DNA from 4 places in the Stenotrophomonas sp. STEN031 genome. Region 2 is predicted to be linked to each of the others. Evidence: predicted binding sites of a transcription regulator. Region 2 holds the regulator's gene; each other region holds the start of a gene.
The links. The regulator FliA, encoded in region 2, starts transcription of late flagellar genes. The targets are predictions, from matches to a motif close to TAAAGTTTNNCNNNCNNNGGCCGATAA.
Positions count from the first base shown of each region.

Region 1: the regulator FliA is predicted to act here: its motif matches at 1,129-1,155, upstream of ACVOLQ_RS16420 (chemotaxis protein CheW).
Region 3: the regulator FliA is predicted to act here: its motif matches at 1,718-1,744, upstream of ACVOLQ_RS16430 (methyl-accepting chemotaxis protein).
Region 4: the regulator FliA is predicted to act here: its motif matches at 5,392-5,418, upstream of ACVOLQ_RS17610 (methyl-accepting chemotaxis protein).

Region 1 covers NZ_JBRREA010000041.1:22,281-30,628, reverse strand. Annotated here, with positions in the region: gene ACVOLQ_RS16425 (flagellar brake protein) at 204-974, shown strand; gene ACVOLQ_RS16420 (chemotaxis protein CheW) at 1,206-1,697, shown strand; gene ACVOLQ_RS16415 (hypothetical protein) at 1,822-2,205, shown strand; gene ACVOLQ_RS16410 (methyl-accepting chemotaxis protein) at 2,289-4,661, shown strand; gene ACVOLQ_RS16405 (methyl-accepting chemotaxis protein) at 5,018-7,177, shown strand; gene ACVOLQ_RS16400 (CheR family methyltransferase) at 7,191-8,036, shown strand; gene cheD (chemoreceptor glutamine deamidase CheD) at 8,033-8,348, shown strand, end outside.
Region 2 covers NZ_JBRREA010000073.1:4,807-13,154, reverse strand. Annotated here, with positions in the region: gene ACVOLQ_RS20280 (chemotaxis protein CheW) at 1-497, opposite strand, end outside; gene ACVOLQ_RS20275 (ParA family protein) at 494-1,276, opposite strand; gene motD (flagellar motor protein MotD) at 1,276-2,223, opposite strand; gene ACVOLQ_RS20265 (flagellar motor protein) at 2,227-2,967, opposite strand; gene ACVOLQ_RS20260 (chemotaxis protein CheA) at 3,214-5,079, opposite strand; gene ACVOLQ_RS20255 (protein phosphatase CheZ) at 5,083-5,703, opposite strand; gene cheY (chemotaxis response regulator CheY) at 5,703-6,095, opposite strand; gene ACVOLQ_RS20245 (RNA polymerase sigma factor FliA) at 6,109-6,858, opposite strand; gene ACVOLQ_RS20240 (MinD/ParA family ATP-binding protein) at 6,855-7,739, opposite strand; gene flhF (flagellar biosynthesis GTPase FlhF) at 7,726-8,348, opposite strand, start outside.
Region 3 covers NZ_JBRREA010000041.1:31,453-36,314, forward strand. Annotated here, with positions in the region: gene ACVOLQ_RS16430 (methyl-accepting chemotaxis protein) at 1-1,594, opposite strand, end outside; gene ACVOLQ_RS16435 (methyl-accepting chemotaxis protein) at 2,005-4,638, opposite strand; partial or broken gene ACVOLQ_RS16440 (methyl-accepting chemotaxis protein) at 4,776-4,862, opposite strand, start outside.
Region 4 covers NZ_JBRREA010000049.1:20,589-28,936, forward strand. Annotated here, with positions in the region: gene ACVOLQ_RS17590 (DUF2357 domain-containing protein) at 1-205, opposite strand, end outside; gene ACVOLQ_RS17595 (McrB family protein) at 210-2,432, opposite strand; partial or broken gene ACVOLQ_RS17600 (IS3 family transposase) at 2,523-3,625, shown strand; gene ACVOLQ_RS17605 (helix-turn-helix domain-containing protein) at 4,030-4,356, shown strand; gene ACVOLQ_RS17610 (methyl-accepting chemotaxis protein) at 5,550-7,424, shown strand; gene ACVOLQ_RS17615 (putative bifunctional diguanylate cyclase/phosphodiesterase) at 7,495-8,348, shown strand, end outside.

The DNA.
Region 1 (8,348 bases), on a different contig from region 2:
GAACTCAACCAGGCCAGGCCGAATCCATCAACTGCCTAGCATTCCCGGAAGCAGCTCGCGCCGCTGGCAGCCATTTGCGCTCCGCGTCCGGCGGGCAAGCTCGTAACAGCCCAGCTAAAGATGCTAAAAAGGCGGCCGTTATCACAGTTTATGGCGTACTCATCCGCGCCGCGCTGATCTTCGACCCAATCGCAACCGTGTCCATGCCCGACAAAGAATCGCTCGCACCGACGCCGTCACCGCACGCCGGCAACCTGTACGCCGACGACCGTTACATGGTGCGCAATCCGCACCAGGTGCGCCATCTGCTGCAAGGCATGATTGATCAGCGTTCAATGATCAACGTGCACCCGGATGGGCGCGATCAGGCGTTCCCCTCGGCGGTACTGGAAGTCGACATGCATGGCCTGGTGCTGGACGCCAGCCCGGTACCGTCGATCAACCGCACTGTCGAAACTGCCGGCGGCCTGCTCTGCTTCGGCCAGGTCGACAAGGTCATGGTGCGTTTCCAACTGCATGGCCACCGCCGCATCGAGCGTGACGGGCATGTCGCGTTCGAGGTGCCGTTGCCGGAGGAGGTCTACCACCTGCAGCGGCGCGAGTTTTACCGACTGGAAACGCCGGTCGGCGATTCCCCGTACTGCGTACTGCCAGACCCGGAAGGCGATGAGCCCAGCCGTTGGCGTGTGCTGGACATCAGCGCCGGCGGTATCGCCCTGCTGCTGCCACCCGAACAGAACCTGCTGAAGCTGCAGAGCCGCTACCCCGGCTGCATCCTGGAGATCCCGGAAAGTACGCCGATCTCCGTCCCCTTGGTGGTCTGCAACCTGCGCCAGCAGAAGCAACCCAACGGCACCGAAATGACCCGCATTGGCCTGCGCTTCGACGATCTGCCGCGCGGCGCGGACAACAGCATCCAGCGCTACATCTTCCGCATCGACCGCCTGCGCAAGGCACGCAGCAACGGCGATTGAATGAGGCTGCGGCGGCATTCGCCGGTTTCGGGGCCTGCCCTCAAACCGTCCTCCCAGCCAACTATCCGCCAAACTATTGGCGGTCAATAACATGATGGCGCGCACAATTCAGCCTGAGCACGCCGCCGCACCACGCCTTTACCGCTTGGCCTCCTAAAGTCCCCCGACGCTACGCCGATACCGGTGCAACAGCCGCAACGCATCGGCAGCCCGCCAGGACCAGGATCCGCCATGAATGACTCCCGCAGCACGTCCGCCGACACCACCGGCGGCGAGTACCTCAGCTTCACCCTCGGCAATGAACATTACGGCGTGGATATCCTCAAAGTGCAGGAAATCCGCGGCTACGACGCCGTCACCCGGGTGCCGGACGCGCCGGACTACATCAAGGGTGTGATCAACCTGCGTGGCACCATCGTGCCGGTCATCGACCTGCGCCTGAAGCTGCGCCTGGATGAAGCCCGCTATGACGCCTTCACCGTGATGATCGTGCTCAACGTCGAAGACCGCGTGGTCGGCATCGTCGTGGACAGCGTTTCGGACGTGATCCCGCTCAACGCCGAGCAGATCCGCCCGACCCCGGAATTCGGCGCCGCCGTCGATACCCGCTTCATTTCGGGCATCGGCACCCAGGACGACCGCATGCTGATCCTGCTGGATATCGAGACCCTGCTCGACACCGCCGACCTCGGCCAGCCGAGTGTTGCCGAAGAAGCGGCCTGAACTGGCGTTTCGCAAAGTCGATCACAGTTTCATGCATGCGATTCAAGCGCGGCACCTGCAGGCCGATAGCCATTGCATGCCTGTCCTCCCCGACTGGCCTTACTTTCCCTTCCCGGAGTTTCCGATGTACAAGCATGTACTTCCGCTGTTTGCTGCCACCGTACTGGCAACCGTCGCGTTCGATGCCGCCGCCGATGCCGAAATGATCCCGCCGGAAAGCGCAGCGCGTTTCGCCGGCAAGGACGGCATGGTCTGCGGCAAGGTTGAGAAAGCCCGTTACGCCGAAGGCTCCGAGGGCCAGCCAACCTTCCTGCACATGGGCGGCATGTTCCCGCGCCACACCTTCTCGGCCCGCATCGCCGGCAGCAACCGCAGCAAGTTCGGTTTCCCGCTGGAAACCCTGGAAGGCAAGACGGTCTGCGTGATCGGCAAGATCCAGCGCGACGCATCGCGCGCCGAGATCGAAGTGGCATCGCCGGCCAACCTGAAGCTGGCAAACATCAAGTAATCCGCCTTTCGTCACGCCGGCCCCGCCGGCGTGCCACCCCGCGCCTGTGACATGGCGGGGCCTGTTCCCGGAGACCGCGCAAGATGCAGTGGATCAACTCGCTGAAACTCAAGCCGAAGCTGATGCTTACTTTCGGCGTCGTGCTGTTCGTCATGTTGTTGCAGGGCATCGTCGCCTACCGCGGCCTGCACTCGCTGAACAACGTCACCACCGACCTCGCTGAAAACCGCATGCCCAGCCTCCGCACCACTGGTGAGCTGAGCGGCATGGTCAGCGAGTATCGCAATGTCTCCTACCAGAGCCTGGTACGAGCCAGTGATGACGTAAAGGCCGACGCGAAGGCACGTTCAACCGAACTGCGCCTGCAGATCGATACCACCATCGCCGCCTATCCGAAGTTGATCGACAACCCGGAGCAGAAGAAGCTGTTTGACGCTTTTGTCGCTGATTGGGGCAAGACCACCGCCTCCTATGATGCGGTCAACGAAATGCTGGAACTGGATCTGCCGGACGACGCCATCGATACCTTCGTCGGCGAGACCCGCAACCTGCATCGCAAGGCCTACGCGGCCCTGCAGGCACTTGCCGCCAACGACAACACGCGTGCCCAGGCCGCTGCCAAGCAGGCCGCGGAGACCTACCGGACCTCGGCCCTGCTGATCGTCATTGCAGTCCTGGTCGGTGGTGCTGCCGGTCTGGCGCTGATCTGGCTGTTCGCCCGTTCGCTGGTCAACGCGATGCGTGGTGCGGTGGACGTTGCCAACGAAGTGGCCAGCGGCAAACTTGACGGCTCGATCGATGTATCGCGTGCCGATGAAGTGGGCGACCTGCTGCGCGCCATGCAGCGCATGCAGCGCGACCTGCGCGAACGCATTGACCGTGACCAGATCATTGCCAGCGAAAACCTGCGCATCCGTACCGCACTGGATTACTCCTCGACCGGCGTATACCTGACCAACAACGACCTGGAGATCGTTTACGCCAACCGCGCCCTGCTCGACAAGCTCAGCGAACATGGCGAAGAGCTCACCCAGTCGCTGAGTCACTACGACACCAGCAAGCCGCTGATCGGCCAGCCCGTCACCGCGCTGGAGTACCGTGGCGAAGTGGACGCAAAGGTACTGGAAGCACTGGACCGCACCGGCGTGTTCAAGCGCGAAATGCGCTTCGGCGAAGCCGAGTTCGCGCAGACCATTTCGGTGATCCGCGACGACAACAATGTTGCAGTTGGCCATGTGGTTGAATGGCGCGATCGCAGCACCGAGGCCCAGGTCGAGAAGGAAGTGGCGCGCATCATCGAGGCCGCTGCCGCAGGCGACCTCAGTGGCCGCATCGGCACGGCGGACAAGGATGGCTTCTTCCTGCAGCTGGCTGAGCAGATCAACAGCCTGCTGGATGCCAATGCCAGCAGCCTGGAACAGATCTCGGCCCTGCTGTCGGCGCTGTCCCGCGGCGACCTGACCGTGCGCATGCATGGCGAGTACCAGGGCGTGTTCGCCACCATGCGTGACGATGCCAACGCCACCGCAGAGCAGCTGACCGGTATCGTTGGCCGAATCAAGCAATCCTCGGTTTCGATCAATTCGGCCGCCACCGAGATCGCCGCTGGCAACAACGATCTGTCGCGCCGCACCGAGCAGCAGGCTGCCAACCTGGAGGAAACCGCCGCCTCGATGGAGGAACTGACCTCCACCGTGCGCCAGAACGCCGAGTCGGCACGCCAGGCCAACCAGCTCGCCATCGGCGCTGCTTCGGTAGCCTCGCAGGGCGGCGACGTGGTCAGCCAGGTGGTGACCACCATGACCCAGATCGAGCAGTCCTCACGCAAGATTGCCGAGATCATCTCGGTGATCGACGGCATCGCCTTCCAGACCAATATCCTGGCCTTGAATGCGGCAGTGGAAGCCGCCCGTGCTGGCGAACAGGGCCGCGGCTTCGCCGTGGTCGCCTCGGAAGTGCGCACGCTTGCACAGCGTTCGGCGGGTGCCGCCAAGGAGATCAAGGGGTTGATCGACGACTCGGTCGGCAAGGTCGCCGACGGCTCGGCCCTGGTCCGCAAGGCCGGCACCACCATGGGCGAGATCGTCGCCTCGGTGCAGCGCGTGACGGACATCATGGCCGAGATCTCCGCCGCATCGCAGGAACAGTCCGCGGGTATCGAACAGGTCAACCAGACCATCGTGCAGATGGACGAAACCACCCAGCAGAACGCAGCGCTGGTCGAAGAAGCGACCGCGTCCGCCCGCTCGATGGAAGAGCAGGCCGCGCACCTGGCCAACGTGGTCTCCGTGTTCCAGCTGGAGGAAGGCTCTGCAGTCACCGACGCCCCGGCTTACGTACGGGAACCGGCGCCCCGCCCTGCGGTCCAGGCAGCAGCGCCGGCACCGCGCCGCCGCGCCGCCGCCGCACGCACCGCAGTAGCTGAACTGGCCGACTCGGATTGGCAGGAGTTCTAAGAAACACCATCGTTGGTTGTGGCGGCAACACTGCAAACCAGAACGATTGAGTCACCCGAGATCCGATGCCAGTCGCTGGCATCGGATTTCTCTTTTTGTGGGAGCGGCGTAAGCCGCGAAGCTGACATACCGCCGGTCGAGGTACCGCCAGCGACTGCAAGCGACACCAGCGTCGCGGCTTACGCCGCTCCTGCAAGCAAACGAAACAACACACCGGTCAGCTTCTTCGCATACGTGAACGGATTGGCAGCTTTCGCTGAAAGCCCCCTCCAAGGCGCTCAACTCGGGCCCCAACTGGCCGATATACCGGTATCCCTTCACGCAGCGCTGATACCGCAAGGTAACCAGCGGATTCGATGACTATCTCCTCGCTCTGGAACAACTACATTTCCAACATCTCGGTCAGGCGCAAGCTGAACCTGCTGACGGCACTGATTGTGATCGGCGTCATCGCACTGTCGGTCATTGCGGCACGCATGCAGTACCTCGACCTGTATGAGACCCGCAAGGCGGCCTTGCGCGCCCAGGTGGAGATGAGCTATGGGGTCCTCGATCATTACGCCAAGGAAGCCGAGACCGGCGCGATGCCGCTGGATGAGGCCCAGAAGTACGCCATTGCCGCGCTGCAGAAGATGCGCTCGGATGGTGACGTCAACTATTTCAATATCTACAACACCGAGTACGTGCTGCTGATGCACCCGTTCCGCGCCGACCTGGTCGGCAAGGACATGAAGGACTTCCGTGGCGAGGACGGTGTCCGCCTGTACTACGAGCAGGTGGAAGCTGCACGCAAGGGTGGTGGCTACGTCGCCTATAGCTGGGCCAAGCCGGGCAAGGACGGCGTAGTCGGCAAGCTGGCCTATGCCGGGATGTACAAACCCTGGAACTGGGTGGTTTCCAGCGGCGTCTACATGGACGATCTGCAGGCCCAGGCCCTCAAATTCACCGCCATCATGACCGTGGCTGGCGGCGTGCTGGTCGTGCTGGTGCTGGCATTGAGCTGGATCATCGGCAATCGCATCGTGCTGCCGCTGCGCAACGCGACCGCCGTGGCCACGGCCATTGCCAACGGCCGGATGGACAACCGGATCACCGCGCCCAGCAAGGACGAGACGGGTCAGCTGCTCAGCAGCATGGCGCATATGCAGGAGCAGCTGCGGGCCGTGATCGGCGCGCAGGCCGAGATGGCGCGCCAGCATGATGCCGGCATGATCCGTTACCGCATCGATGCCAGTAAGTTCCCCGGTGACTACGGGGTGATGGTTGAGGAAACCAACGTATTGGTCGCCAATCACATCGACGTGAAGATGCAGGTCATCGCGCTGGCGCAGCGCTACGCTGTGGGCGACCTCAGCCAGGACATGCCGTTGCTGCCGGGCGACAAGCGCGTCATCACCGACACCATGGCCGCGATCAAGAGCAACCTGGCTGCCATCAATAACGAGATCAAGCGCCTCGGCAGTGCCGCCGCAGCCGGTGACTTCAGCCTGCGCGGTGATGAAGGGCGCTTCGAGCACGACTTCCTGGCGATGGTGCGGGCGCTGAACAGCATGATGCAGGTCAGTGACGACAACCTGGGCGAGGTTTCGCGGCTGCTACGCGCACTTGCCGATGGCGATCTCACCGTCAAGCTCAGCGGCGATGCCCAGGGCGTATTCGCCCGCATGCGGGACGACGCCAATAGCACCGTCAACCAGCTGGCCGGCATCGTCTCGGGCATCCAGCAGTCGGCCGACAGCATCAACCTTGCCGCCGGCGAGATCGCCACCGGCAACGCCGATCTGTCGCGCCGCACGGAAATGCAGGCCGCCAACCTCGAAGAAACCGCAGCATCAATGGAGGAGCTGACCTCCACCGTCCGCCAGAATGCGGAGTCCGCCCGCCAGGCAAACCAGCTCGCCATCGGTGCGGCCGGGGTAGCCTCGCGTGGCGGTCAGGTGGTGGAGGAAGTGGTCACCACCATGGGGCAGATCCAGCAGTCCTCGCGTCGCATTGCCGACATCATCAGTGTCATCGACGGCATCGCTTTCCAGACCAATATCCTGGCGCTGAACGCTGCGGTGGAAGCCGCGCGTGCCGGCGAACAGGGCCGCGGCTTCGCCGTGGTTGCTGCCGAAGTCCGCACCCTCGCCCAGCGCTCGGCGGGTGCCGCCAAGGAAATCAAGTCCTTGATCGAGGACTCGGTCGAACGTGTTGATGAAGGCTCGCAACTGGTGCAGCAGGCGGGCACCACGATGGGGGAGATCGTCTCGGCGGTGCAGCGCGTCACCGACATCATGGCCGAGATCTCGGCCGCTTCGCAGGAACAGTCGGCGGGTATTGAACAGGTCAACCAGACCGTGATGCAGATGGATGAAACCACCCAGCAGAATGCCGCGCTGGTCGAAGAAGCCACCGCCGCCGCCCGCGCAATGGAAGAACAGGCCAACCTGCTGGATCAGGCTGTGGCCGTGTTTCAGCTGAGCGCACAACCCGCTGCGGCCGCACATCCACAAGCTCTGGCACTGGCCAGCTGAGCGAACCGCGACCATGATCGATCTGGACAGCAACCAGCGTGACTTCGAGTTCAATGATCGCGACTTCCGTCGCGTCTGCGAGCTGATCCATGCCCGGGCCGGCATTGCGCTGGCCCCGGCCAAGCGCGACATGGTCTACGGACGTCTGTCGCGGCGGCTACGCAACCTGGGCCTGCGCTCGTTCAAGGACTATCTGGACCAGCTGGAGCAGCATGGCGGCGATGAATGGCAGGCCTTCACCAACGCCCTGACCACCAACCTGACCTCGTTCTTCCGCGAACCGCATCACTTCGACAAGCTGCGCGAGGAGTTGCAGGCGCGTGCCACGCGCGCGCCGCTGAAGCTGTGGTCATGCGCAGCCTCCACCGGCGAAGAGCCCTATTCCATTGCAATCACCGCCTGCGAGGCCTTCTCTTCGATGACGCCACCGGTGCGCATCATCGCCACCGACGTCGATACCCAGGTGCTGGCCACCGCCAGCCAGGGCGTTTACGCGATCGACCGGATCGCGGGCCTGGACCCGGCAATGAAGCGACGGTACTTCCAGCGCGGCAGCGGCCCGAACGAAGGCAAGTGCCGGGTTGTCCCCGCGTTGCGCGCCCTGATCGAGTTCCGCCCGCTCAATCTATTGTCCAACCGCTACGACGTGGGCGGACCGTTTGATGCGCTGTTCTGCCGCAACGTGATGATCTACTTCGACAAGCCCACCCAGCGCGGCATCCTCTCGCGCCTGGTACAGCATATGGACGATGACAGCCTGCTCTACACCGGTCATTCGGAGAACTACCTGCACGCCGCAGATCTGATCCAACCTTGTGGACGCACCTTGTACCGCCGCAGCCGCAGGAATGGCGCATGAAGAACCCGCAGCACTATCCCGATGAGGTGATGCGCTACCGCGATACGCGCTTCCAGACGATTGCCGCCAAGCTCCTGCCCACCCAATACTTGGTGGTGGACGACGACACCGCCTTGACCACCATCCTTGGCTCGTGCGTGGCCGCGTGCATCCGCGATCCCATCCTCGGCATCGGCGGCATGAATCACTTCCTGTTGCCCGAAGGCAACATCGGCGACGGTGCGCCCGCACGCTACGGCAGCTACGCGATGGAACTGCTGATCAACGACCTGCTCAAGCGCGGTGCCCATCGCAAGCGCCTGGAAGCAAAGG
Region 2 (8,348 bases):
CAGGTGCTGGGGCGTGCGTCCGCCGAGGGCGGGTCCAGGGCGCGGACGTTGGAGGTGCTGCGCGGTGGGGGCGCCGGGCTCGCCGGCAAGCCCGCAGCGGTTTCAAACGCGGCCTGCAGGCTGGCGCTGTCGCTATGGGCCAACTTGCGGCTTTCGGCGGGACCGGTCTCGTAGATCACTTCGTCGGGCAGGTCGTCCCAGGTGGGGGGGCGACCTGCATTGGCGGCGGCAGTGGCCGCCAGCGCGTCGTCGAAGGCAGCCTGCAAGGCGGCTGTGTCGCCGGACGGCATGGTTGCCGTGACGGGGGCAGGTGTAGCGGCGGGCTTGGCCTGCGCTTCGGCCAGCGCTGCTTCGAACACCGCTTCCAGTTCGGGGCTGTCACCCGGCACCTCGACGACAGCCGGTTTGGCTGGCGTTGCAGGCGCGGCGACCGCAGCCGCGGGTACCGCCTCCAGCAGCAGTTCGCCGAGATAGTCGTCCAATACGTCGTTGCTCATGCGGCGCGCTCCAGCTGCGCGGCCTCGCTGAGCAGCAGCCACTCCAGCGCACGACGGTAAGCGGCCATGCCGCGGCCCGGGTAATCGTCGCCGAGCAGGGGGACGGTCAGCGCGGCGGGGTTGCAGATGCGGGTGTCGATCGGGATCGCGTCTTCCCATACGCGTTCGCCGTGGCGATCCTGCATCAGTTTCAAGGTCTCGTTGCCGGCGCGGGTACGGCGGTCGAACAGCGTCGGCAGCACCGATATCGGCAGCGTGCGCTTGCGTGAACGCTCGACCATTTCGCCGGTACGGACCATGCCATCCAGCCCATGCAGGGCCAGGGGTTCGGCCTGGGTCGGAATGATCAGACGGTCGGCCGCAGCCAGCGCATTGATCATCAGCAGACCCAGTGTCGGCGCACAGTCGAGCAGGATGTAGTCGTGTTGATCGCCGTGGCGCGTCAGCGCCTGCTGCAGGGCGAGGCCGAGGCCCGGTTGGTTGGCGCTGCGACGTTCCAACGTGGCCAGCGAGGCCTGCGCGCACAGGTAGTCCAGCCCGGGAATATCGCTGTGGCGGGCGAGCGCGGCGATTTCATGCGGCGGGGCGGCAAACAGCTCCTGCACACCCTGCGGTACCGGTTCGACCGGTACGCCGAAGGCGCGGGTGAGGGAGGAATGAGGGTCCAGGTCGATCAGCAGCACCTTGTGTCCGCGGGCGGCAAGGCCGCGCCCCAGCGACAAAGTGGTGGTGGTTTTGCCGACGCCGCCTTTTTGGTTGGCAATGGCCCAGATGCGCATCATTGGACTCCTTCGATGACCGCCGGTACCGCGCTGCGCACAGCGGCCGCGGCGGGTGCGCCGCCACTGTCGTCATCGCCGCCGGTACTGGCTGTGGTGTTGCCGGCAGGCGGCAGATCGGCTGCCGCCGCCGAATCGGCGAGGATGATCACCATCACCCGCCGGTTGCGGTTGCGCCCTTCGGGCGCATCATTGCTTTCGCGAGGGCGGAACTGGCCGTAACCGACCATCGCCAGCCGCTGTGGTTGCACGCCGTGGTCGGCGAACAGATGAACCACGCTGGCCGCACGCGCAGCCGACAACTCCCAGTTGGATGGGAACTGCGCGGTGGCGATAGGCAGATTGTCGGTATGGCCTTCCACCCGCACGCCATTGGGTGCATCCAGCAGCACGTCGGCCAGCGTACCCAGGGTGTTGCGTGCGCCTGCGTCCAATGCCGCCGAGCCGGTGCTGAACAGGATGTCGCTGTTGATCTCGACTTCGATCCACAGCTCGGTGCGGCGCACGGTGATGACACCTTGCTTGACCAGCGGCGCCAGCGATCTGCTGAGTCGATCGGCAATCTGGTTGAGCTGGCGCTCGGCGCGCTGCAGCTGTTCCTGGTTGTGCGCCGAAACCGGCATGCGCATATGCGATGCCATCGATGGAAGCTGGGTTGGGTCGGCCATGGCACCACCGGTCATGCTGGGCGAGCGGATCACCGACGGGGTGTCGTGGCCGCCGCCCTGGATCTGCATGTTGCCTACCTGGACCTGGGTGATGGTGCGTGGTGCGCCACCGAAGGCCGTGGTCAGGGCATCGGCCATCACCCGGTACTTGCCTTCGTTCAACGAGGAGATCGCGTACATCACCACGAAGAACGCGAGCAACAGCGTCATCAGGTCGGCATAGGGGATTGCCCATGCTTCATGGTTGGCGTGCTCTTCGTGATGCTTGCGACGGGCCATGGTTCAGTTCACGAAGCCAGCCAGGCTGTTTTCGATATTGCGCGGGTTCTCACCCTGGGCAATGGCGATCAGGCCTTCGATGATCATCTCGCGCTCACGGCAGCTGCTGGCGATCACGCTCTTGAGCTTGGCCGACACTGGCAGGAACAGCAGGTTGGCCGAGGCGATGCCATAGATGGTGGCGGTGAACGCGGCGGCAATGCCGTGGCCCAACTTGCTGGGGTCGGCCAGGTTCTTCATCACCGCGATCAGGCCGAGCACGGCACCGATGATGCCCAGGGTGGGCGCGTAGATGCCCATGCCTTCGAACACCTTGGTGGCGGCCAGGTCCTGTTGCTCCTGGCTGCCGAGCTCGATTTCCAGCATGTGGCGGATGGTGTCCGGCTCGACACCGTCAACCACCAGTTGCAGGCCTTTGCGGATGAACGGGTCGTCCTGCAGGTCCACCTGCGGTTCCAGGCCGAGCAGGCCCTGGCGGCGGGCGATATTGCTCCAGTCCACGATCTGCTGGACCAGCGCGCGACGATCACTGGCCGGTGGCCGGATGACCCAGCGCACGATCTTGAAGGCATGTTTGAAGACCGCTGGCGAGGTGTGCAGCAGGATGGCGGCGAGGGTGCCGACAATGACGATCACGAAGGCAGCAGGTGACCACAGCGAGGACAGGCCGGCGCCTTTGAGGATGCTGCCACCCACCAGGGAGGCGAGGGCGAGGAAGAGTCCAATGATGCTGAGTCGGTCCATGGTGCGTATATCGGCCTCGTTGTAACGGTCTTGAATCAGTGAGCGGTGCAGCTGTTGTTGCAGGCGCTGTTGCTTTTGTTAGCCCCTCTCCCGCCTGCGGGAGAGGGGTTGGGGTGAGGGCAGCTCTGGCTTTGAAAGCTGAAAGCGCCCCTCACCCGCCCCGTCTTCGCGGGGCTGCCCTCTCCCGCAGGCGGGAGAGGGGACTAGCGGGATCGCGAGATTGCAGGCCGCTCGCGTCTGCATTGCTCAGCCCTGCACCCCTCGCAGCCCATCCACATCCAGGATCAGTGCCATGCGGCCATCACCAATCAAGGTGGCGCCGGCATAGCCGTTGAGGCCGCGCAGGGCGCGCGGTAGTGGTTTGATCACCACTTCCTCGCGGCCGCGTACCTGGTCCACCACCAGGCCGAAGCGCGCTTCGCCCATCTGCAGCACGACGATGGTCAGCAAGGTCGACGGTGCTGGAGTGATGCCCAGCCATTGACGCAGGTCGAGCAGGGCCAAGGTGTGGGACTTGCGGTCCAGCACCGCGCGACCGTCGAACCAGCCCAACGAGGTGGCCGGGGCGTGCAGCACTTCCATCACGCGGGCCAGGGGCAGGGCGTAGACGTCTTCGCCAGCCTGTACCAGCAGCGTGGGCAGGATCGCCAGCGTCAATGGCACGCGGATCAGGAAGCGGCTGCCGCGGCCCAGCTCGGATTGGATCTGGATCTGGCCGCTGAGTTCGCGGATGCGCGACTGCACCACGTCCATGCCGACGCCACGGCCGGATATATCGGTGACTTCCTGCTTGGTAGAGAAACCGGGCAGGAAGACCAGGTGCAGGCACTCTTCACTGGTCAGGCGGGCGGCGGCTTCCGGGTCAAGCAGGCCCTTGTCGCGGGCCTTGGCGCGCAGACGTTCCGGGTCAATGCCGGCGCCGTCGTCCTGCACCTCGATGCTGACGTAGTCACCTTCCTGCTGGGCGGATAGCCGTACCCGGCCCATTCGCGGCTTGCCCTGGGCTTCGCGCAGCTCCGGCGATTCGACGCCATGGTCGATGGCATTGCGGACCAGGTGCACCAAGGGATCGGCCAGCGCTTCGACGAGGTTGCGGTCCAGTTCGGTATCGGCGCCGATCAGCTCCAGGTCGACTTCCTTCTGCAGTGAGCGGGCGACATCGCGCGCAACCTTGGGAAAGCGCGAGAAAACCTTGCCAACCGGCTGCATGCGGGTGCGCATCACCGCCGATTGCAGGCGCGCGGTGGCGATGTCCAGGGTGGAAACCGCACGGTCCAGTTCTTCGTCTTTCAGGCGCGTGCGCAGGGTCTTGAGCCGATTGCGCGCCAGCACCAGTTCGCCGATCAGATTGACGATGGCGTCCAGGCGCTTGGTATCCACGCGCACGGTGTGCTCGGGCTCGGCGGCCTTTGCAGCGGCCGGCTTGGCAGCCGCGGGCGCAGGCCGGGCGGGCGTCGCGGGTGCCGGCTTCGGTTTCGGCGGCGTGGCCGCAATGGGCTGCACGGCGACGGCACCGGGCGCCGCGCCCCCGTGCAGCTTGTCCAGCAGTGCCTCGAATTCGTCCTCGTCGATCAGGTCATCGCCGGCCTTGCTGGCGGCGATGGGCTGGGCGCCGGGTGTGCCGCTGCCATGCAGTTCGTTGAGCAGGGCCTCGAACTCGTCTTCGCTGATCAGGTCGCTGTCACCTGCATTGACGGCGACCGCGGTCGGCTGCGGCGCGGCAACGGCCGCGGCGGTACCGACATCGAACTGCGCGATCAGCGCGGCGGGCGCGTGCTCTGGATCGGTGCCGGAAGACACCGCGTCGAGCATGGCCTGCAGCCAGTCCAGCGATTGCTGGGCGGCATCGAAATGATGCGCCAGCAGTTCGGCCTTGCCGGCGCGGGCCATGCCCAGGGTTTCCTCGGCGGCGTGGCACAGCTCCACCATTGGCGTGATCGCCAGAAAACCGGCGCCGCCCTTGAGGGTGTGGAAACCACGGAACACGGCGTTGAGCTGGTCGCTGTCGTGCGGTGCCTGCTCCAGCGTCACCAGCTGCTCGCCGAGACGATCCAGGATCTCCTGCGCTTCGAGGATGAAGTCGGCGGCGATGTCGTCGGCAAAAGCACTCATGGCTTACAGCCCCAGGTCCGAGAGCAGATCGTCGGCGTCGACCTGGGAAACGGCATGGCGGTCCAGGCCATTGACGGCGGGACCGGCCAGGCCATGGTTGCGTGCGTCTTCTTCCGGCGGCGGCAGACCGAGCGCACCAAACCCTTCGTGCACGCGGCGGACGATGCCAACCACACGGCGGATGATCTGCCCGGTCAGGTCCTGGTAGCTCTGGGTCAGCGCGACTTCGGTGAGGTTGTGGCGGATGCGTTCGAGGATTTCGCCCTGTTCGGCATTCAGCCCATCCGCACGCAGACGCTCGGTCAGCGCCCGGCATTCTTCAGCCAGGTCGAGCGTGCGATGGGTGGCCTGCTCGGTCATCTGCACGACGTGGTCCAGACGCGCACAGGCATCGTCCAGCTCGCCGGCTTCGCTGGGCACGCTGGGCAGTTCGCCCAGGGCCTGTCCGAGTTCACGGGCGAGCCGGCCCAGGCCGGACATCATCGGCTGCGCGCGCAGGGCGGCGAGTGCGTCGATTTCCCGGCGCCAGCCAGCCTCATCGCCACTTTCCAATGCTGCCAGTGCGTCCTGCAGGCGCTGCACCAGGGCCGATTTGTCGCTCAATGCTTCCCCGAGGCGGTCCATCAGGCGCTCGCTGCCAGGCGTTCGAAGATCTTGCCCAGCTTCTCTTCCAGCGTCTGCGCGGTGAAGGGCTTGATGATGTAGCCGTTCACGCCGCTCTGCGCGGCCTCGATGATCTGCTCGCGCTTGGCCTCGGCGGTAACCATCAGTACCGGCAAGGTCTTGAGCTTGGCGTCATTGCGGATCGCCTTGAGCAGCTCGATGCCGGTCATCACCGGCATGTTCCAGTCGGTGACGACGAAATCGAACGGCTGGCTCTGCAGCAATGACAGCGCGGCATGCCCGTCCTCGGCTTCGGCGGTGTTGGTGAAGCCCAGATCGCCGAGCAGGTTCTTGACGATGCGACGCATCGTCGAGAAGTCGTCAACGATCAGGATGCGCATGTTCTTGTTCAAAAGGCTTTCCTCTTCATGGTTCCTCGAGGCCGGCGTCGGCCGCCTCGAAAATCTTCAGTCGGCCACGCAGACGCAGCATGGCCTGGCCGTGGATCTGACAGACGCGGGATTCGCTGACGCCCAATACCGCGCCGATTTCTTTCAGGTTCAATTCCTGTTCGTAGTACAGCGACAGCACCAGCTGTTCGCGCTCGGGCAATTGGCCGATGGCCTTGCCCAGCTCGGTGCCGAACTGGCTGCGCTCAAGAACCTGCTGCGGGGTGGGCCCACCGGTAGTCGGGGTGTCCAACTCGCCCTGGTCTTCGATGCGTGATTCCAGGCTCAGCACCTGGCCGCGCGAGGCGTCTTCGACCAGCCGCATGTATTCGGGTAGCGGCAGCTCCATTGCCTCGGCCACTTCACTGGCACTGGCCGCGCGGCCGGAACTTTGCTCGAGCCGGCGGATGGTGGCGGCGGCATCGCGGGCGCGGCGGTGCACCGAGCGCGGCACCCAGTCGCCGCGACGGATCTCATCGATCATCGAGCCGCGGATACGGATCGACGCATAGGTCTCGAACGATGCACCCTGTTCGGCGTCATAGCTGCGCGAGGCTTCGATCAGGCCCATCATGCCGGCCTGGATCAGATCGTCGACTTCGACGCTGGCCGGCAGGCGCGCGGCCAGGTGATGGGCGATGCGGCGTACCAGGTCGGCGTGGCGGGCGATGCAGTCATTGGCCGCGCTGCGCTGGACTTCACGGTAGTGAGCGGCTGCATTGTTCATGCCTTCACCTTCTGCTGGATGATGCGTTCCAGGAAGAACTCAACGCCGCCGCGCGGGGCGGTTGGGGCTTGCCAGCGCGCGGTGCGACGGGCGATTTCGTTGATCGCCAGCGAGGCCGGCGCGGAAGGGTAGAGCTTCACCACTGGTTGCTGGCGCTGCACCGACAGACGCAACCAGTCGTCCTGCGGCACGCAGCCCAGGTAGTTCAGCGAGACATCGATCAGGAACTTCTCGCAGACCCGCACCAGCTTTTCATACAGGGCGCGGCCTTCGTTCGGGTCGCGGACCATGTTGGCCACGACCTGGATACGGTCCACGCCGCGTTCGCGCGAGAGCACCTTGATCAGCGCATAGGCGTCGGTGATCGAGGCCGGCTCGTCGCAGACCACGACCACGGTGTCCTGGGCGGCCTGGCAGAAGGTCAGCACGCTGTCGGTGATGCCGGCCGCGGTGTCGATGATCATCACATCGAGGTCGCGTTCCAGTTCGGAGAACACGTTGACCAGGCCCACATGCTCGGCCGGCTGCAATTCGGCCATGTGCCGACGGCCGGAGGCGGCGGGCACGACCAGCACGCCGTTCGGGCCTTCGATGATGACTTCTTCCAGCGTGGCGCGCCCGGCGACCAGGTCGGCCAGGGTGTGCTTGGGCTGCAGGCCCAGCACCACGTCGATGTTGGCCAGGCCCAGGTCGGCGTCGAGCAGCAGGGTGCGTTTGCCCATGCCTGCCAGTGCCACGGCCAGGTTGGCCGAGACATTGGTTTTACCTACGCCACCCTTGCCGCCCGTCACCGCGATGGTGCGTACCGGACCGGCCGGTTCGTGCCGGGTTGCCGACAGCGGAAAGGTGTTGGTCAGCTTGGCGTACTCACGCGACTGCATTGTTCAACTCCGTGTTGCAGGGCATATCGGCCGCGCGGCGCAAATCTTCAAGGCGGAGTACAAGATTTGCGGCAGAGGCCCGATAAAGGTCTTCCGGAACGTCCTGGCCGTCGGTCACCCAGGTGATCGGCAGGCGGTGATCGACCGCCACTGACAGGGCCGAACCGAAGCGGCCGGTCTCGTCCAGCTTGGTCAGCACCACGCCCTGCGGATTGGCGGCGCTGAAGCGGCGCACCACTTCGTCCATGTCCTGGAAGGCGGTATTGGCCGGCAGCACCAGCAGGGTGCGGATCTGGCCGGCGGCGCGCAGCCACTGCAGCTGGGCGGTGAGGGCGCGGTCGCGCTGGCCCAGGCCGGCGGTGTCGATCAGCACCAGCTTGTAGTCGGCCAGCTTCTGCAGCAGCTGGTTGAGGTCGGTACCGCTATTGGCCTCGTGCACGGCGATGCCGAGCTGGCGGCCGAAGCCGTACAGCTGCTCGCGGGCGCCGATGCGTTGGGTGTCGGTGGTGACCAGGGCCACGTCGCGGGCGGCATGGGCTTCGGCGAAACGCGAGGCCAGCTTGGCGATGGTGGTGGTCTTGCCGGCACCGGTGGGGCCGACCAGGGCGA
Region 3 (4,862 bases), on a different contig from region 2:
AACTCATGGTCGAGACGACTTGCCCCACCACGTTGCCGCCCTGGGCAGCGACCTCGGCCGCGCCGCGCGCCAGCTGATCTGCCTGACGGGCGTGCTCGGCGTTCTGGCGTACGGTGGAGGTAAGCTCTTCCATCGATGCGGCGGTTTCCTCCAGGTTGGCGGCCTGCTGCTCGGTGCGGCGCGACAGGTCATCGTTGCCCGTGGCGATCTCGCTGGCCGACAGACTGATGCTGCCGCTGGCTGCCTGGATGCGCGAGACGATGCTGCTCAGCTGGTCGACCGTAGCGTTGCCGTCGTCACGCATGCGCGCGAAGACACCGTGGAAATCACCTTCCATGCGATGGGTCAGGTCACCCTGGGCAACCGCCTGGAGCAACTGCGAGAGATGGCCCAGATTGTCTTCGGTGGTTTCCATCAGCGAATTGACACCACCGACCATGCCGCGGAAGTCGTGCTCGAACTGGTCGGCGTTGCCGCGCTGGCTGAAGTCACCGGCGGCGGCGGCGTGGGCCAGACGCTTGATCTCGTTGTTGATCGCTGAAAGGCTGGCCTTGGTACCGTCCATGGCCTGGGTGATGGCTGCCTTTTCGCCCGGCAGACGGTCCATGTCCACCGACAGGTCGCCGCGTGCATAGTGGCGCATCACCTCGACCACGCGCATCTTGACGCCGATATGCTGGGCGACCAGCGTGTTGACCTCACGCACCATGCGCCCGTACTCGCCGGGGAAACGGGACTCATCGATGCGGAAGCTGATCATGCCCTGGTCGTGCTCGCGCGCCATCTCGATCTGCGCGCCGATGACTGCCTTGAGCTGGTGTTGCACGCGCTGCATCGAGACCAGCAAGGCGCCGACTTCGTCCTTGCGGTTGCTGTCGATGGTGCCGTCCAGGCGGCCGTTGGCGACATCGTCCGCGGCACGCAATGCATCGTTCACCGGTCGCACGATGGCACGCACGATCACCATGCCAAGGCCCGCGGACAGCAGCCCCAACAGCAGCATGCAGACCACGATGGCGGTGCTGCTGCGCGTCTGCGCGGCATTGGCATTGGCGACTTCCTTGTCCAGTACCGATGCAACGTGGGCGCTGAGTTTCTCGACGGCCTCGAACAGGTCGCGGCGGCTGATGCGTGACTGGTCGTTGGAGATGTTCTGGGCCAGCTCGAACTGACCTTCGCTGATGGCTTTTTCCATCAGGGCATGTGCGCCGAGGTAGGCATCCAGGGTCTTGCCCAGCTCGGCGTACAGGCTCTGCTGGGTCGCATCGGCAGGCAGGGCTTCGTACTGCTTGCGGTGCTCGACCAATTTCTGCCGCTGGTCGATGATGCGCTGGTTGTACTCGGCGACGAAACCCGGTTCATGCAAATGGGCAAGCTGGGACAACTCGGCGATGCGGATTTCCGCCAGGTCGGCGCGCATCCGCTCCAGATACTGCACGGCAGGCATGTAGCGGGCGCTGACCTCGCCAAGCTGGTTCGTGGCCTGGTGCAGGCGCTGCACCGCAAAGCCGCCCATTGCCAGGGTAGTCAGTGTGGTCAGGGTGAAAGCAACTGCGAGTTTTCTGGCGATGCTGAGGTTGCGAAAGAACTCCATCTCTGACTCTCCGGATCGACTGCAGATTGGGGCGCTGTGCAGGGGCTGCTTGCTGCCCTGGATCACATAGCGCAGTGTCCACGCCGCAATCCTATGCGGGCGTTGTCATAGCCGATAACGGCGTTCTCTGCGTTCGCTGTAGAAGGTTTTCTGACGGAAATTCTGAAGAATTCAGCACAGTTGTTAACGCCAACATCACCTCACTTAGCGGTTCAAATTCATCACGAGGAATGAGTGATGGGCCCAACGCATGGAGTGTGCGTGCCACCACTATTTCACATTGTTTCATCTACTCTCTTACGATCAGCGTTTGAGGGTGCATTACTACCCGGTTTACTCAGCCGGCGAACGTTCGCGCACAAAAAAGCCCCCGGCATGGCTTGCCGGGGGCCTGTAGGGCGATTGGCAGATCAGAACTCCTGCCAGTCGCCGTCATCCATTTTCAGCGCAGTCTGTCCGCCACGTGCGCTGGTGGCGACTGGCCGCAGTCGCTGCCGCGGCGGCGGTGCAACGGCACTGGCTGCTGTTTTTCCCGAGGATTTGCGGGCGTCGTCAGCGGCGATGCGGAACACCGCCACGGCTTCGGTCAGCTGGGTGGCCTGGTCTTCCATCGAGCGTGCGGCAGCGGTGGCTTCTTCCACCAGCGCGGCGTTCTGCTGGGTGGTCTCGTCCATCTGCATGACGGTCTGGTTGACCTGGTCGATGCCAGCGCTCTGTTCCTGCGAGGCTGCCGAGATCTCGGCCATGATGTCGGTCACGCGCTGCACCGAGGTAACGATCTCGTCCATGGTGGTGCCGGCCTGCTGCACCAACACCGAGCCTTCGCCGACCTTGCCGACCGAGTCGTCGATCAGGCCCTTGATCTCCTTGGCCGCCGCCGCCGAACGCTGGGCGAGGGTGCGCACTTCCGAGGCAACCACGGCGAAGCCACGGCCCTGTTCACCGGCACGTGCGGCTTCCACCGCGGCATTGAGCGCCAGGATATTGGTCTGGAAGGCGATGCCATCGATGACACTGATGATGTCGGCGATCTTCTTCGACGAGGCCTCGATGGCGCTCATCGTGGTCACCACCTGACCAACCACGGTGCCGCCCTGGCTGGCCACGCCATGTGCGCCGATGGCGAGCTGGTTGGCCTGGCGCGCATGTTCGGCGTTCTGGCGCACGGTCGAGGTCAGTTCCTCCATCGAGGCAGCAGTTTCCTCCAGGTTGGCAGCCTGCTGCTCGGTCCGGCGCGACAGGTCACTGTTGCCGGTGGCGATCTCGGTGGCAGCCAGGTTGATGCTGGAGGCAGCGTGCTGGATGCGGCCAACAATATCGGTCAGCTGGCCTACGGTTGCATTGGCGTCGTCGCGCATGTCGGCGAATACGCCGTGGAAATCGCCTTGCATGCGCACGGTCAGGTCGCCACGGGCGATGGCCTGCAACAGCTTGGACAGCTCGGACAGGTTGCCATCGGTGGTTTCCATCAGCTGGTTCAGGCTGCTGACCATGTCGCGGAAGTCGTGTTGGTAGGCCGCCGCGTCGCCGCGGACCGAGAAGTCGCCCTGGGCGGCGGCGTGCGCCAGGCGCTTGATCTCGTTGTTGATCGCCGACAGGCTGGCCTTGACCGCATCGACGGTCTCGGTGATGACGGCCTTCTCGCCAGGCAGGCGTTCGATGTCGATCGACAGGTCGCCATTGGAATAGCGCTTGATGACGTCCAATGCCGACAACAGCATCTGGATGTGCGAATTCACCAGCGCGTTGCTTTCCTTGACCATGACTCCGTAGTCGCCGGGGAAGGCCGCCTCATCCATGCGATGGCTGATCGTGCCGGCATCGTGCTGCATGGCCATCTTGCGCTGCGCGCCAATCACCGCTTGCAACTGTGCCTGCATGCGTTGCATGGAGGTGAGCAGGGTCCCCAGTTCGTCGTCTCGTTGCACGCTGACGGCGTTGTCGAGCTTGCCGGCTGCGATGTTGTCGGACAGCGCGACGGCCTGGTTCAGTGGCGTGAACACAAATCTGCGCAACAGCAGGAACAGCGCGCCACACAGCAGCAGGGCGGCAACGATGCCGACCACGATGATCGTCCACAGCAGGGCACGTGCCTGCTGCATCAGCAGGGCGCGGGGCACCACCACGCCAAAGGCGAAAGTCTGCTCGGCGTTGCCTATCTTCAACGGGACATAGGTTTCCACCATGTCCTGGTCAAGGGCCGCGTCGTGATGCTGCTCGAAGGTGATCCTGCCACTGGCGGTGTTGGCCAGCATCGCGCGGGTGTCGGCATCGTCGGCCTTGCTGCCGACCTTGGCCGGGTCGCGGTCGGCGATGATGGTGCCGGTCGGCGACAGCAGGCGCACATAGCCTTGCTGCATCGGGCGCATCTTGGACAGGCGGTCCTGCAACGACTGCAGGGCGAAGTCCACTGTCACCACACCCAGGAACTGGCCATCCTGCACGATGGGTGTTGCCAGCGTGGTCATCAGGATCTTCTTGCCGCCGATCTCGTAGCTATAGGGTTCCAGCACCGAGGGCTTCTTGTTGGCGGCGGGCTGCAGATACCAGTCGCCGTCGCCAGGCACGTCGTAGCCACGCAACGGCTCCTGCACTGGCGCGCCGTCCTGCCAGGCCCAATAGCTCATGAAACGACCGCTGGCATCGTGCCCGTCGCTATCGATGTGGTTGGCGTCGTCGCCATCGAATGCCTGTGGTTCCCACAAGGTGCCGACGCCCACCCATTGCGGATTGTTCAGTGCCTGGGAATGCAATACCTGCGCGGCGCTCAGACGACTGAAGCCGCCCTGCTGGCGCAAGGCCAGGAAGCTGCGTGACAAGGTGTCATTGGCCTCGAAGCCGCGGCCCAGTTCGGCGGAGATGCGTTGGGCCTCAAGTTCGGCCATGTTCTCAAGGCTGACCCGGGATGCCGACAGCAGCGCATCACTGCTGCGCAGGTAGATGAACAAGGCGGTGAGGCCGAATGCGAACGTAGCGACCAATGCCGTTCCCAGCATCAAGCGCATTGCAATACTGCGGGTTAGGAAGTTCGTGGGCAAGGACATGGGGTGCTGCTGGCCTGGAAGGTAAGGGGTTTGTCAGTACATCGGCATTTGCGGGCGTTGCTGGAGTGTCCTGTGATGAAAACGTGGACGGCGTCGCCGTTGCCGGGGACGCCGTCTGTCACGGGACCAGCGGGCGATCAGAACTCCTGCCAATCGCCTTCGTTGTCGATACGCACGGCAGCGTTGCCGCGCTGCGCCGGGGCAACCGCGCGCAGGCGGCGGGC
Region 4 (8,348 bases), on a different contig from region 2:
CTGCATAAAAGCCTGGTGTCCATCGCCAGCCCGACTGGCCACCGACCTGGACGGCTTCTGCAGGCGCCTCGTCGATATACAGATCAACGCCATCCAGCGGGGCGATAAAAAAGTATGTGCCAAGCTCCCGAAACCCAGGCACCGTGACATCGGGCAGAAGCTCTTGGCTGACATTCGCTTGGTCGATGCAACGCAATGCCACCATTGGTTCAACGCCAGAAGCGCGCACTGCCCATATGACGCAAATCTTGTGCCAGCTCGGCGACCTTTTCAGCGGACTCGATAAGATTGCGCGTGCGCAAGGTGCTCTCGACCTGATCAAAGGTTGTGCGTAACCGTGGCGTGTCCTCGCCCCGCAGTTTTGGCAGCACCTTGGCGTAGATCGCATGATCCAAGGCGGCCTCCGTTGTCAGCACGCCGCCGTCGGTTGCAGCTTCAACGTAACCGATGACATCGCCAATCGTGCGCCATCCAAAATGCAGGCGGACCGGACGCAGCTGCTTGACCAGTGTTCGTAGGACCTCGCGCACCTGGCTGGCATGTTCGGTGGGCAGCCGCGTGGTTGACCAGCCAGGGAAAACATCCACGTCAATGTCCCAGAACTCGATGACCGCTGCGCGATCGAGAACTTTGTCGCTCAATCCATGTGTGGTCTCGTCCATATTGACTGTGCCGATCAGAACCAGATTCTCGGGATATGCGATGCTCGCCGGCACGCCATCCACGGCTTCGCCTTGTGCGTGCAATCGCAAGGGCTCGCCGGTTTCCATCGCTGACAGCATCGGGGCTAGGTATTGCTCCGGGTGAGACAGGTTCATCTCATCCAAAACGATCGTGTAAGCCTGGTCCGGGTTGCCCTGTGCCTGGAGAAGGAACTCCAAAAATGGCGTGCGTACGTAGATGTCGTTCTTGAGGGGGCTGATGTAACCCAGCAAGCTCGAGGGGTCGTGCCATCCCGGCTGCACGGGCACGATCTCGAATGCACCATCGGCATTGCCATTGCCTCGCAGGCCTCTCGCGTAGCAGCGAGCGAGCTGAGTTTTGCCGGCGCCACTCAAGCCAGTCAAGACCGCAAAATGCCGGCGCGCATTCGCCCAAAGGCCTGCATGCAATCGGGCCACGAGTTGCAGTGGGAACGCGATGTCCTTGGGGAAGGTAGCCAAAATCGAGGCCACCGAAGGCAGCGTAGTGGCCAACGCGGCCTCAGAGGCCGTGGCCAACATCTCCGTGGTTGGAGACAGCATTGGCGCGGGCGCTAGAACGTCGGGTTCCCAAGTCACGCGAGCGGCCCATTCCTCACCGCTTTCGGTCAGCTGGACTTGCTTACCAGGCACGGATTCCACCAAACTAAGGTAGCGCATCCAATTGATCAGCGCTGTGGGGGCGAAGTTTGTCGTCCACCCAGGATTTACACGTTGCAATGAATCAACGATCTCAGTGAGTAATCTTGGCCCGGCACGCAGCATGACCAACAGATTGTCGAAGCCAAGGATGCGGGTGAGCATCCAATCCGACACTTCCTCTGGATCACCCGTTTCAAGCAGGGCCACACCGCGGTCTGTCAATTGCAGCTCGTCGCCCTCTGCCCGAATGACACCCCATTCCGCCATGAGGCAGTTAAGGTTCGTATTAAGTGTCGCGCGGGTATGCGTGGGATTTTGCGAACGAAGATGTTCGATGAAGTCTTCGCGCTTGCAACCATCCTTCGCGAACTCGAGCATGCCAAGAACAGTCGACAACCCACCGCCGATGCCGGTCATGCCGCGGCGGCGGCGATTGGCGGGCAACGGGTTCAGTTGGATCTCACCAGCCTTATCTCCGGCGACCTCCGTGGCATCGCTGCTTTTGTCCTGAATGAAGTGCACGAATAGCAACCAAGGCAATGTCATCTGCTCTTCAACGCTTCCAGCCTGATCAGTAACCTCGGCAAGGCGATCAAGCACGCGCTGATGCAACGCCGTACGATGCTCAAGTCCGGGAGTCAGGCCTATGGCACCCCCCAATCTGCGCAGCTTGTGGAAGTGCGCGACGGTCGTGAAATGGTGGGGCCAGAGGGAGGCAAACAGGCGATACATGTTTAATCGTGGCCGACGGTCCGTGAGCGCCCGAACATGCGTTTCGATGTCGTCCCATGCCTTAGCAAACCATTGAATGCATTCCTGCGGATCAGTAGGGATGGGCGATTGCTTTAGCTCCCACAGCTGGCGCGCGATTGCCGGATCGGCGATCACGCGGGATACGTCGATGTGTCCTTGGCCGGTGGCAGACACAGTCTCGTTCTCCCACAGCTCCTTCTGGAATTTCGGGCTCGTAAAAGTCGCTTCATTTACACTGGCCACATACTGAAGCCACTCAGCAAGCCTCTTCAGCCAATCATCCAGGTGGCGCTGACTCCGATGCCGCTCTTGCGCCACCCTGCACGCCTCGCGCAATGAATTTTCATCCTTGAGATCCCGACGTCCCCCCGGTTTTGAGTAGCACGGCGAATTGGAGTCCAATCCCACCTGACCAGGAGATTGGACGTGAAGAAACGCTTTTCCGAAGAACAGATCATCGGTTTCCTGCGTGAAGCCGACGCCGGCATGGCGGTCAAGGACTTATGCCGCCGACATGGCTTCAGCGAAGCCTCGTACTACCTGTGGCGCAGCAAGTTCGGCGGCATGAGCGTGTCCGATGCCAAGCGGCTCAAGGAGCTGGAGGCGGAGAACACCCGGCTGAAGAAGCTGCTTGCCGAGCAGATGTTCGAGAACGACGTCATCAAGGACGTGCTGCGAAAAAAGCCGTGACCGCACCGGTGCGTAGGGCACTAGTGCGGGAGATGATCGATCGCGGTCTCAGCGAGCGGCGGGCCTTGGGGGTGGCTCGGATGAGCGCCAGTGCGTTCCGCTACCAAGCCCGGCCCGACCGGAACGTCGAGCTGCGCGAACAGATCCATGCGCTGGCCATCCGGCACAAAAGATACGGCGTCGGGATGATCCACCTCAAACTTCGGCAGGCAGGCTGGCCGGTTAACTACAAGCGCGTTGAACGGCTGTACCAGGAAGCCAAGCTGCAGGTGCGGCGCCGCAAGCGCAAGAAGGTGCCGGTTGGTGATCGGCAGCCGCTGTTCCGGCCGACCTCGGCCAACCAGGTGTGGTCGATGGACTTCGTATTCGACCGCACTGGCGAGGGGCGCGTGCTGAAGTGTCTGACCATCGTCGACGATGCGACCCACGAGGCGGTGGCCGTCGAAGTGGAGCGGGCGATCTCGGGTAATGGGGTGGCTCGCGTTCTGGACCGCCTCGCGCTACGCCGCGGCCTGCCTCTGGTGATCCGCTCGGACAATGGCAAAGAGTTTTGCGGCAAGGCCATGGTGAAGTGGGGACATGAGCGAGGTGTCGTGCTGCGGCTGATCGAGCCGGGCAAGCCGAACCAGAACGCTTACATCGAGAGCTTCAACGGAAGGCTGCGCGACGAATGCTTGAACGAGCACTGGTTCCAAAACGTCCTTCACGCTCGCACCGTAATCGAGACCTGGCGCCGGGAATACAACGAGGAGAGACCGAAGAAAGCACTGGGCGGGCTGACGCCCGCCGCCTACGCCAAACGGATGGCCAAGATCGGCTACCCTAACCCCGGACTCTAAATGGCCCCGCTACTGAAAGCGGGGGGACGTCGACGTGGGCGTCGGGGCGGATCTGCCACCGCTGGTCAGGCCATGGCACCTGGATCACGCCCATCCCCCGCAACGTATCTAGCACCAGCAGGGCTGAGTGGTGGGTTGGGGCCAAGGCGAGTCGATCGGCATGTGCCTTCAGCAGTGCCGCCAAGAACAAGGTCCCGCGCAGGCCCAGTTCCTCCAGCGTGGCAATCTGGCTTGCGCCGGAGGGCGTGTGCGTGGAGGCCCCGGGATCGGAACCGGCGGTTGGTGCGCTTGGGCGGGACATGACAACTGCGGAAGGCAGGATGGTTGCTTGAAAACTAAGAATATCTTAGTATGCAACATAGGGTACATGCGCCATCCTTACGGTATTGCCATAGGGTGCGCGTGTGCCATCGTCCGCCGACTCACTGCCGACCTTTGCCCGTCGCCTGAAACAGGCCCGCCTGCGTGCGGGTCTGCCGCAGAAGGAAGTGGGCATCCGGGCCGGTATGGATCCCTATGTGGCCAGCCCCCGCGTAAACCAATACGAGCGTGGCAAGTATGAGCCCAAGCTCGAGACCAGCGAGCGACTGGCCGAGGCTTTAGGCGTACCCCCGGCCTTCCTGTACACCAGCGATGAACTGCTCGCCAAGGTCCTGCTGCGATGGAACGGGCTGACCCGGCAGCAGAAGCGCGATGTGCTGCGGATGATCGAGCCCGCACCCGAGAAGTGACGTCCTAAGTCTGGATAGGTTGCGCTCCGGTATGGCCGTGCACGGCTTACAACGCAGGGACAGCAGTGGAGGCCCATCACCGATGCGATCGGTAGAAGCAATGGGCCGTCAACTGATGAGAGGTATCTGGCGGAACGAAGATTAGCTCAAGACTTAGATATCAGCCTCGCTCAGTCAAGTGAAAGGGCGGGGCTGAGAATGCCCGGGCAGAACGAGCCACGCATCTCGACATCGAAGCAATTCATGCGAGCTATCAATTCTTCGCGCGTTTAAGGATCACTCAAATTCGGCCTGCCCCAGCCAAAACGATCGGCGACCACGTTTTGGTTGCAGCTGCAAGTTTGCTTGTTGCCCCGATCCTGGCGGGCCTATGATCAGGCCGTTTCTGGGACGGTCCAAGGAAAGGAGCTATATGGAGAGGCCCCTGGTTGGCTACGGCTTTCGACAATTGAAAAGCAGCTTGATTCTCAAGCTGTCGCAGGGTGGTCTAAGCGATGTGTCCAGAGTTCGCCTACTCGCGTTTGTCAACATAGCTCGTATGCTAATGGTGGCAAGTGAAGAGGAACAATCGACGATGGCTGCGATGTCACGAGAATCGGGCAAGAGTCGCCTCGATGACTTGGAGCATGAGTTGCTTGCCAACCTATCGGACCCAACTCTTAGCGAGGCATTGAGGGAGCGCCTAGTTGCCTACCTCAGCATGATCCGAGTTCTCATGGTGGCTAACGAAATGGAACAACGAGAATCCGGACTCGATCTGCTTAACCTATTCGAGCGTTTCTGCTTGGGTGAATCAGTCGCGAGCGTGCTCTCTTCGCTAACCAGACCAAACTAATGCCATTGCTGACTGTCTCTTGCCGATGCGCGGCAAGCCAATCTTTGCACTAGAGAGCGGCGATACCAGTAGTGGGCGATGGCAGTTCATTGCCGAGGCCGACCCTCTCTACGACGGCTTGGGTCCATCCGCAGCTGCGCCCGTTGGGCAGAAAAGGCCCTCGCGATAACTTTCGGTCACTTGCTGTCGGATCGGACCCTTAAAGTTCAGCCAAGCGGGGCCGCTAAGGGGAGGAATATCGATAAAAATTCTACAGGATTGCGAGATGCGCTCATTCTTAAAGCAGGCACGGGCCCGAAGCCGTTTTCTTGTCGGGTGCCAGGATGAGCGTTCTCAAATTACTGCCGTCAATCGCGTGATGGCCGTCATCGAGTTTGATCTGGAGGGCAGAGTCCTGCACGCCAACCAGAACTTCTTGAACATCATGGGCTACAGTCTTGATGAGCTCAAAGGACAGCATCACAGCATGTTTGTGCCGCCATCAGAACGTAGCGATGGCGACTACCGGACATTCTGGGACAGTCTCCGAGCCGGGAACTTCGAAGCTCGTCGTTTTCGCCGCGTTGGAAAAGGCGGACGAGAAGTGTGGTTAAACGCTTCATATAACCCGCTTCTGGACAAAGCTGGAAAGCCATACAAAGTCGTCAAGTACGCGACTGACATCACCGATCAGATGCATCGAACGAGTGAGTACGAAGGGCGCATTGATGCTATCGACAAAGTTATGGCTTCAATTGAGTTCTCACTGGAGGGGACTATCCTGAGCGCCAATCAGAATTTTCTAAATACGATGGGTTATCGATTGGATGAGATCCAGGGCAGGCATCACAGCATCTTTGTCGATCTCAACACCAAGAATTCTGAGGGGTACGCTGAATTCTGGCGGAAACTCAGTCAAGGAAGGTTTGATGCCGGTCGCTACAAACGAGTGGCAAAAGGGAATCGGGATGTCTGGATACAGGCTTCGTACAATCCTGTACTAGATTCTTCAGGCTTGCCGTACAAGGTGATTAAGTACGCTACCGACATTACAGAACAGGTGACGATCTCTGCGGATGCAGAGGGGCGCATAAAGGCAATCGGAAAAGTCATGTCAGTCATCGAATTCTCGATGAGCGGACTGATACTCGATGCCAACGAGAACTTCTTGGCTGCGATGGGCTATCGGCTAGACGAGGTTCGCGGAAAGCATCACAGCATTTTTGTGGATGCAGACTATGGGCGCTCGGAAGAATATCGAACTTTCTGGGGAAAGCTAGGGCGTGGTGAATACGATGTTGGTCGGTACAGGCGCCTCGGAAAGCTCGGTCAGGAAATATGGATCCAAGCTTCCTACAATCCGATTTTTGACGCTTCCGGACATCCATTTAAGGTAGTTAAGTATGCAACGGACGTGACAGAGCAAGTCCGCTCCGCCCACGAAATGCGTCAACTGGTGATTCAAGCCACGGATATCGCACAGAACGTGCGTACCGCTGCTCGTGGCATCGCTGCTAGCAACCATGATCTGGCAGGACGCTCTATGTCTCAATCTGAGTTTGTCCGCCAGACTTCAGAGTCGATTGAAGGATTAGCCCACAATGTGCGCGCCAACTCCCAACATGCTGACGATGCCCGCCAGGTAGCCAAGAACTCTGCGGATGCCGCTAAGCGTGGAGTCGCAGTGATCTCGGAAGTCGTTACGACTTCAGAAGAGATTAGGGCAGCCAACGAGCGCATGGCGCAAATAATCGGAGTCATTGACGGCATCTCGTTCCAAACCAATATTCTTGCGTTAAATGCAGCCGTGGAAGCGGCGCGCGCAGGAGAGCAAGGGCGAGGATTTGCCGTGGTGGCGCAGGAAGTCAGAAGCCTGGCGCAACGCTGCAGCGTTTCTGCTAAGGAAATACGCGACCTGATTGGAAGCGCTAGAGATCAAGTGACTGATGGAACGCGCTTGACCATGCAAGCCGGCAATGTCATGCAAGAAGTTCTCGGCGCTGTTCTCAAAGTAACGGCAACCGTCGAACAGATTGCGGGCGCGAGTCAGCAGCAGAGTGAAGGCGTTCAGAGCGCCAACCAAGCATTGCAAGCAATCAACAAGCGCGTTCAACAGGACACGCGTCTGATCGATGGGATTTCTTGCTCTGCCCGGGCATTAGAGGCGCAGGCTGAGGCGCTTTTCAGTATGGTCGCGAGCAGTGGAGGGGCATCGAACAGTGACTCTTCTAACATCGCTTCTTCTGCTGCCTAGAAATTTAGTAACTGAGTTAGATCGCTGATCTTCGCTAAGAACTAATGCCGCTGGACTGTATGGATACGCTATGTCTGGAACTTACAATGATATTCTGGTTCTACTTTCGCTTCTTGTAGCAATTCTCGCTTCCTACACTGCATTGGACATGGCAGGCCGGGTGGCTGCAACTAAGGGCGTCGCGTCGCGCTGGTGGTTGATCGGCGGCTCCCTTGCGATGGGCCTAGGCATTTGGTCGATGCATTTCGTCGGGATGTTGGCGTTCGACTTACCGATACCGCTCGGTTACGACCTTGCCATTACACTTTATTCGATGATTGCCGCGATCGGCGCGTCGGTTTTCGCGCTCTGGCTGGTCTCCAGGCCCAAGCTCCCGGTTAGCAGGCTGATGCTTGGCGCGACCCTTACGGGGCTCGGCATCGCGATGATGCACTACCTGGGCATGGCTGCGCTTCAGATGCAGCCCGGAATAGAGTACGACCCCACTTGGTTCGTCTTGTCCATTTTGATCGCAATCGCAGCGTCAGGCACCGCGCTATGGATTGCCTTTCGTCTTAGAGCAGGTGCGCGCGGACAATACCGTTGGCGCTTTGTTGCGGCCGTGATCATGGGGCTTGCGATCGTAGGCATGCACTACACTGGCATGGCTGCTGCGCGGTTCTTGCCGGGCAGCTGGTGCGGTGCAGCGCGTGATGGTGGTGTGCCAGCACATTGGCTGGCAGTCTTGGTAGTTGTCACTACGGTCGCGATTATGGGAGTTGCATTGATCGTATCGGTGCTGGATCGCCAAATGCATCTAAGAACGCGCCATCTTTCCAGGTCGTTGGCGCGTGCACACGATCAACTCGTGCAGGCCGCTCTACATGATCCGCTGACAAGGCTTCCCAATCGCGTTCTCCTTCAGGATCGACTTGAACAGTCTAT